2 linked regions of the Pelagibaculum spongiae genome follow. The main gene of each other region encodes a partner of the protein of the gene in region 2 in a complex. Links are inferred from orthologs where the notes say so. Each region holds a gene or a part of one and is shown on either strand. Other genes may lie near its edges. The genes, in order: tsaE and tsaD.

Evidence for each region.
Region 1: the proteins of tsaD (region 2) and tsaE are in contact, whole or in part, in a crystal structure (PDB 6N9A), measured with the Thermotoga maritima proteins. The link is inferred for Pelagibaculum spongiae from one-to-one orthologs. Residues at the interface, in WP_004082750.1 of Thermotoga maritima: Cys10, Asp11, Arg49, His50, Leu82, Gly84, Gly135, Gly136, Glu154, Thr155, Leu156, Asp157, Asp158, Ser159, Glu162, Asp165, Lys166, Arg169, Leu170, Tyr175, Lys213, Thr214, Leu217, Tyr218, Gln221, Arg222, Asn324; in WP_004082108.1 of Thermotoga maritima: Leu37, Gly38, Lys46, Lys57, Val59, Lys60, Ser61, Thr63, Phe64, Thr65, Leu66, Met67, Val69, Pro71, Tyr82, Arg83, Leu84, Asp86, Asp88, Phe89, Asp93, Ile128, Asp130, Glu131, Arg134.

The regions. Positions count from the first base shown.
Region 1 is NZ_QDDL01000002.1:311,564-314,887, reverse strand. The notes cover bases 18-3,017. They hold tsaE (tRNA (adenosine(37)-N6)-threonylcarbamoyltransferase complex ATPase subunit type 1 TsaE), read right to left. Parts: upstream 1,755-3,017; coding sequence 1,281-1,754; downstream 18-1,280. Other genes in these bases: DC094_RS07360 (NAD(P)H-hydrate dehydratase), read right to left, coding at 1,748-3,017; DC094_RS07370 (N-acetylmuramoyl-L-alanine amidase), read right to left, coding at 18-1,274. Also shown: more of DC094_RS07370, read right to left, coding at 1-17; more of DC094_RS07360, read right to left, coding at 3,018-3,271; tRNA epoxyqueuosine(34) reductase QueG, read left to right, coding at 3,317-3,324. UniProt on the Escherichia coli protein: Required for the formation of a threonylcarbamoyl group on adenosine at position 37 (t(6)A37) in tRNAs that read codons beginning with adenine.
Region 2 is NZ_QDDL01000009.1:61,629-64,898, forward strand. Bases 195-3,140 are described here. They hold tsaD (tRNA (adenosine(37)-N6)-threonylcarbamoyltransferase complex transferase subunit TsaD), read right to left. Parts: upstream 2,215-3,140; coding sequence 1,174-2,214; downstream 195-1,173. Other genes in these bases: DC094_RS17375 (Y4lR family protein), read left to right, coding at 195-1,095; rpsU (30S ribosomal protein S21), read left to right, coding at 2,554-2,769; DC094_RS17395 (GatB/YqeY domain-containing protein), read left to right, coding at 2,783-3,140. Outside these bases: more of DC094_RS17375, read left to right, coding at 1-194; more of DC094_RS17395, read left to right, coding at 3,141-3,232.

The sequences.
Region 1 (3,324 bases), on a different replicon or contig from region 2:
AGCTTATTATGACGTTTCAGGCTAGCGATCGAAACCCGGTATTTAACCGCAATCCCCGAAAGCGTGTCACCACCAGACACTACATATTGACTGCGAGTCGCTGTCGGTGCTGCTAAACGGGTGCCAGCAATTGGGTTGCGCTGCAAATATTGGTCAAAGCCGCTGGCAATTGCCTTAGCAATTTTTGCTCGATGATTACGGCTATTGAGGTTTTTTTCTTCGGTTGGGTTAGTAATAAAACCGGTTTCGACCAGAATCGACGGAATATCAGGTGATTTTAAAACAGCAAAACCAGCCTGACCGACTTTTTTACTATGCAATCGACCGACTCTGCCCAGCTTGCCTAAAACACCGCTGGCTAAATCCATACTTTGTCGGATTGATTCATTTTGTGATAAATCGAGCAATACCGAAGCCAATACTTGATCTTTATCGTCCAAGCTGACGCCGCCAATCAAATCAGAGCTGTTTTCCTGTTTGGCTAACCAGCGAGCTTGTTCGCTTGAAGCCCCTCTGCGAGACAGGGCAAATACTGAAGCGCCGCGGGCGCGTTTGTCTTTAAATGCATCGGCGTGAATCGATATAAATAAATCAGCTCGAGCTTTGCGAGCTAATGTGACTCGCTTTCGCAGTGGAATGTAGTAATCACTTTTACGAATTAACACCGCTTTCATGCCTCTGCGGCGATTAATTTCGGTGGCTAAAGCTTTGGCAATTGCCAGAGTGACATGTTTTTCCCGCGAACCTTTACCGCCGATTGCACCGGGATCTTCGCCACCATGGCCGGCATCGATTGCCACCACGACATCACGAAGTTTGCCAGGTTGTTCATATTGTTGTGCGGTCAGTGGTTTTTGTTTTTTCTCGGCGTTTTTCAATTCAATTAACAGCCGGTGGCCGTATTCACCAGAAGGGCGTAAAGCAATGCTTCTTGGCTGAACTGTCTGATTTAAATCGAGCACCAATCGCAAGTCACGCTTTTGCCGAACGCCAAAACGAATTTGGTTGATATAACTTTTCGCCGGGTTGGGAAGTGAAGCGCTCCATTGGCAATCTTGTAAATCGATGACCAAACGATCGGGATTGGTTAATGGAAACACCTGATGTTTTACCGGGCGAGAAAGATCCAACACCAAACGAGTCGAATCTGGTGCGCTCCAGATACGAAGCCCTTTGAGTTTGGCAAAATTGCTTGATGCAACCGATTTAGCGGTTGCTTGTTGGATCAACTGGGGAAGTAGGGCCAGGCCAAGTAAAATATCGCGACGCTTCATTAAAAGTTAAATTGCCTGCCAGTTTTCAATAATAAGTTGGCCTTGAACTGAAAGGCCTTCGATAGTCAGATCGCGACTGTTGCCATTTTCTGCATAGGTCAGGTGAATAATTAAATCCGCTTGCGGCAAAATACCCTGCCCACGTTCTGACCATTCCACCAAACATACCGCATGATCGAGATAGTCGCGAATTCCCATGAACTCCAACTCTTCAGGGTCAGCTAATCGATACAGGTCGAAATGATAAACCGGCCCAGCGATTAAATCTTCATAGGGCTCAACCAAAGTGTAAGTTGGGCTTTTCACATTGCCCTTATGGCCAAGCGACTGAATTAATCCACGGCTAAAAGTGGTTTTACCCGCGCCTAAATCACCTTCAAGAAAAATAACCATCGGCCACTGCAGTTGCTCAGCTAACAGTTGAGCGAGTTGTAGCATCGAACCTTGGTCGAGCTGGGGAAATGTTTTGCTTGCTAACATGTCGGGTTAACCAATCCTCTTAAACTGGGCAGTAAATCTACGGCTTGTAAGCCAATTTGGCCGGCATCTGCGGCGATGTCGCCAGCTTGCGCATGAATCAAAACGCCGAGGCAGGCACTGTTGAGTGCGCTATGCCCTTGGGCCAAAAAGCTGCCTATGATACCTGCTAGCAGATCACCCATACCAGCAACCGCCATGCCGGGGTTTCCAAACGGGCAACACCATAGTTGCTGGCCATCGTAAATTAAACTGCCAGCACCTTTTAAAACCGCAACGCCGCCGAATTTTTGTTGTAGTAATTTAACCGCAGATAACCGATCAGATTGCACTTCAATCGTGGAAATATTTAACAATCTAGCCGCTTCACCCGGATGCGGAGTGATTACTAGCGGTGCATTCTTTTGTAATTTGTCGGTGAGAGCAGCTTGGCTGGCAAGTAAATTTAAGGCGTCGGCATCGATCACTTTAGGTAAGTCATTGTCGATCAAGGCTGAAACTAATTGCTGCGCTTGGCTGCTTTGTCCCATGCCCGGGCCAATCACCAATGCGTTGGCTTTATTCAACATTAATTGCAGATCAGCCGATTTCCAGCCAGCGAACATAATGCCCGGATGCGCTGCAGTAAATGCCGGGCAATAATTATCATTAACCAAGCTACTCACTAGCCCGGCACCCGTTTTAGCTGCTGCGGTGGCAGCTAGTAAAATTGCACCGCCCATATTTTGGCTGCCGCCGGCTAATAACAAATGGCCGTGATGGTTTTTATAGCTATTGCCATGACGCGGTTGGATAAGACTTTTTGGTAATTGGCTATCTAGCAAGTGGCCAACTGGTACATGAGCAAGGAATGCCTGCGCGGGCAACTGCAAATCTTCAACAATCACTTTTCCAGTGAAATGGCTGGCATCGGCAGTGAATAAGCCTAAAGTCGCGGCGATAAAGCTAATAGTCAGATCGGCAACAATAGTGCTGGCTGATGCTACGCCGTTATCGCCATTTAGCCCGGAAGGTATGTCGAGTGCCAATAAGGGTTTATTCGCAGCATTTATCATCTGAATCAGTTGTGGATAATCACCACGAAGCACACCAGAAAAGCCGCTGCCTAACAAACCATCAACTAAACAATCAGCCTTTGCCAAATCTTGATCAAGCATTTGAAAATCGACAGCTTTGCTGGTGCCGCCAGCTGCATGATAATCGGCGGCAGCTTGAATGCAGGATTGACTCGTCGGAGCTGAAATAAAAATCACTTGGACTGAGATACCGGCTTGATGCGCTAGTTTTGCAACCACCCAAGCATCGCCGCCGTTATTACCCGGTCCAGTAAACACTAGTAATGATTGGCAGGTAGGCCAGTGCTGGCGCAATTGCTTGAAAGCTGCCAGCCCGGCCCGGCACATCAAAGCGTAACCATCGATACGCAAATGCGCTGGCAGTCGATGAATCGCGGTATAATCAATATCTCTGACCTGATGATTCAGGTAGAGCGCCTGAGTTGTCGATCGGTTTTGGGCCATTGGTTTCTTCTCAGGCATAAAAATATTTAGTTGAAAAGGCAGTATATGACAGC
Region 2 (3,270 bases):
TCAGAAAATTTTGTCGACTTTATTAAAAACTACTCAATTGAAACTGTAGAAGATTTAAGTAGCGGCGAAATGACCCCTGAGGTATTAGACAATCTCTTTATAGAAATTGATAACAATACCGAGGATGAATTCGAACTCGCCAATCTACTCAGTACAGAGTTAGCGTTTTTACCTCCTGAAGGCTTTGAAATATTGTGTTCAGTCTTCGTCGATTCTGGCGCTAAGGCGTCTAATGCGCTGGCTTTATCTGTTCTCAACGATGATATTGAACAAGCAAAAGTTGCTATATCTATTTTAAATCAGCAACCTGGAAAACTGCCACCGGCGTCGTTATCTCGATTAATTCAAGTTCGAAACTGGTTAGCTGATCCGCTCAAAAAACCTGTCGACCAATTAATTAAAAATGCAAAAAAGAAAGGGGTGTCTTCATTAAGCAGTATTTTATTTTCCAAAGAGAATATCGTCGATTGCCATATGTCGGCAGTAGATGGTTCTGGCGCTCAAGGTGTGATGATTACCCTGCGAGATCACGATAAATTCAGATTAGTCGCTTTGGTATTCAAACAAAACTTAGGGATTGTTGATGTCAGTATTTCACCACCACTCACCAATACTTTTATAAAACAGCACATCAAAATGGCTAAAGATTCCATTGGCGCTTTAGAAAAAGTATCTGTTGATTTAATTCGCAAGCAACTACCCATTTTTATTTCACTCAATAAATCCAGCAACACCGCGATTGATTTTAATTTGGTACAAGCCATGGAATTAATTGGCGCAACTGACTGGAACCCAACCGAAGAAACACTTACCAGCTTATGCGATCAATCGCTGCTGACAGAGCCTACTAGTGCTGAAATCGTTACTGCAAAAAAAGCCGTAGCGCGCTGGGTCGATTCAGATTTAGGCAGCAGTTGGTTTGAAATGTTACGGCCTGGTACAAAACAGCATCACTCAGAATGGGCTGAAAGAATGCTGCGAATGGCTTTATGGTGCCAGTTTTCTGCTAGCAAACGCAGGCAAAACCAAGCGCGTAATTTTGCTGTTGTAAGCTGGTTATTTCAGAACTCCAAAAAACCTATTTTGAAAAATTAACATCAACACAATTTTTCATAGATAAACTAAAAACGAGCCAGCTTCGGCTCGTTTTTAGTTTCAATCATCTAGCTCAATTTATCTCACCGACGGCAACTCATCCAACGGCCAGCGCGGTTTACAAATCACTTGGGTATCGGCAATTTGCCCGGCTTTTAATCGTTGCATGCCGGCATAGGCGATCATGGCGCCGTTGTCGGTGCAATAAGCCGGGCGCGGGTAAAACACTTCGCCGCCCAACTTCTCTGCCTGCTCGGCAAGCTTTCGGCGTAATTCGCTATTGGCACTCACGCCACCGGCAACCACTAACCGATTAAGTCCGGTTTGTTTTAATGCTCGTTTGCATTTAATCGCCAGGGTATCGACCACCGCATGTTGAAAGGCACAGGCGATATCAGCACGGGTTTGTGCCAGCTCAGGCGAGCCTTTTTCCAACTCGGCACACTCTTTAATAAAAGTGTTGCGAGCAAAGGTCTTCAAACCAGAGAAACTGAAATCCAAACCGGGGCGGTCACACATGGGGCGAGGGAATTTATAGCGCGTCACATCGCCGCTTTCGGCAAGTTTGGCCAATTCTGGGCCGCCGGGGTATGGCAAACCAATCAATTTGGCTGTTTTATCGAAGGCTTCACCGGCAGCGTCGTCGACTGATTCCCCCAAAATGGTGTATTCGCCGATATTTTTCACTTCGATTAGCTGGGTATGACCACCTGAAACCAACAATGCGACGAACGGAAACTCTGGTTTAGGTTCATCGAGCATGGGCGCTAACAAGTGGCCTTCCATGTGGTGCACCGGAACGGCTGGAATATCCCAACTCCAAGCTAATGATCTGCCGGTAGCAGCGCCAACAAACAACGCACCCATTAATCCTGGGCCTGCGGTGTAGGCAACGCCGTCGAGGTCAGAACCCTTTAAACCCGCTTGCTGTAAGACTTCTTCTACTAAAGGAATCAGTTTTCGCACATGGTCACGACTGGCCAGTTCTGGCACCACACCGCCATATTCTGCATGGAGTTTGATCTGGCTATACAGCACCTGGGCAATCAGGCCTTGCTGATCGTCATAGATCGCAACACCGGTTTCATCACAAGAAGTTTCAATACCCAGTACTTTCATTGCCCGTTACTACTCTTAACTAATTTTCGCTGATGCGAGTGAATGCAAAATGCCCGACAGCTGGCGTTATAAAGGTATTAGATCCCTTATTCGACGCGCTGATTTGGCCTGTTCTGGGCGGAGATAATACGCCAGTGAGCGCGTTTGATCATCTGTTTGATGGGATTAACGATGCTTTTTCCACCAAATGCTTTGCAATTTTTGTCACAACTGATTAAAATTTCGCGCCTTGATAGCCGGGCTGTGCAGGTGACTGCATTTGAGATTGAGACCGACACAAAGATCTTTCCTAGGCAAATCATTGACACAACATGTTTTATTAATAGGTGACCACTAAAAATGCCAAATGTACGCGTAAAAGATAACGAACCGTTCGACATCGCCCTGCGTCGCTTCAAGCGCTCTTGTGAGAAAGCAGGCGTTCTGTCTGAAGTACGTCGTCGTGAATTTTACGAGAAGCCAACTGCAGTTCGTAAGCGTAAAGCTGCTGCAGCTGTTAAGCGTCACTTGAAGAAAGTGTCTCGCGAAAACCTGAATCGTAAGCGCCTCTACTAGAACCGGAGTCGCTATGAGCAGTTTGAAACTTCGTTTGAAGGAAGACCAAAAGGCCGCTATGCGTGCCAAAGCAAAAAGTCTTCTAGCAGTGATCCGTCAAATCAACGCTGCGATAAAGCAGATTGAAATCGATCAGCGCATTGAGCTGGACGATGTTGGCGTGGTTACCGTACTGAATAAAATGGTTAAGCAACGTCGCGATTCCATTACTCAGTACGAAGCTGCAGAACGTCAGGAATTAGCTGATCAGGAAAAGCTGGAGTTGGATGTGATCGCTACATACCTACCTCAGCCACTGAGCCCTGCCGAGATTGAAGCCGTTATAGAGGAGGTGGTCACCAAAACTGGCGCCAACTCGATGCAAGATATGGGCAAGGTCATGGGCCAGATAAAAGCTAAAGTTGAAGGTCGCGCAGATATGGGTGACGTCAGCAAGCTGATTAAGGCCAGACTTTCCAACTGATTCAGCAAACTGCTCATTAAGTTTGTTAAAAGCCGATA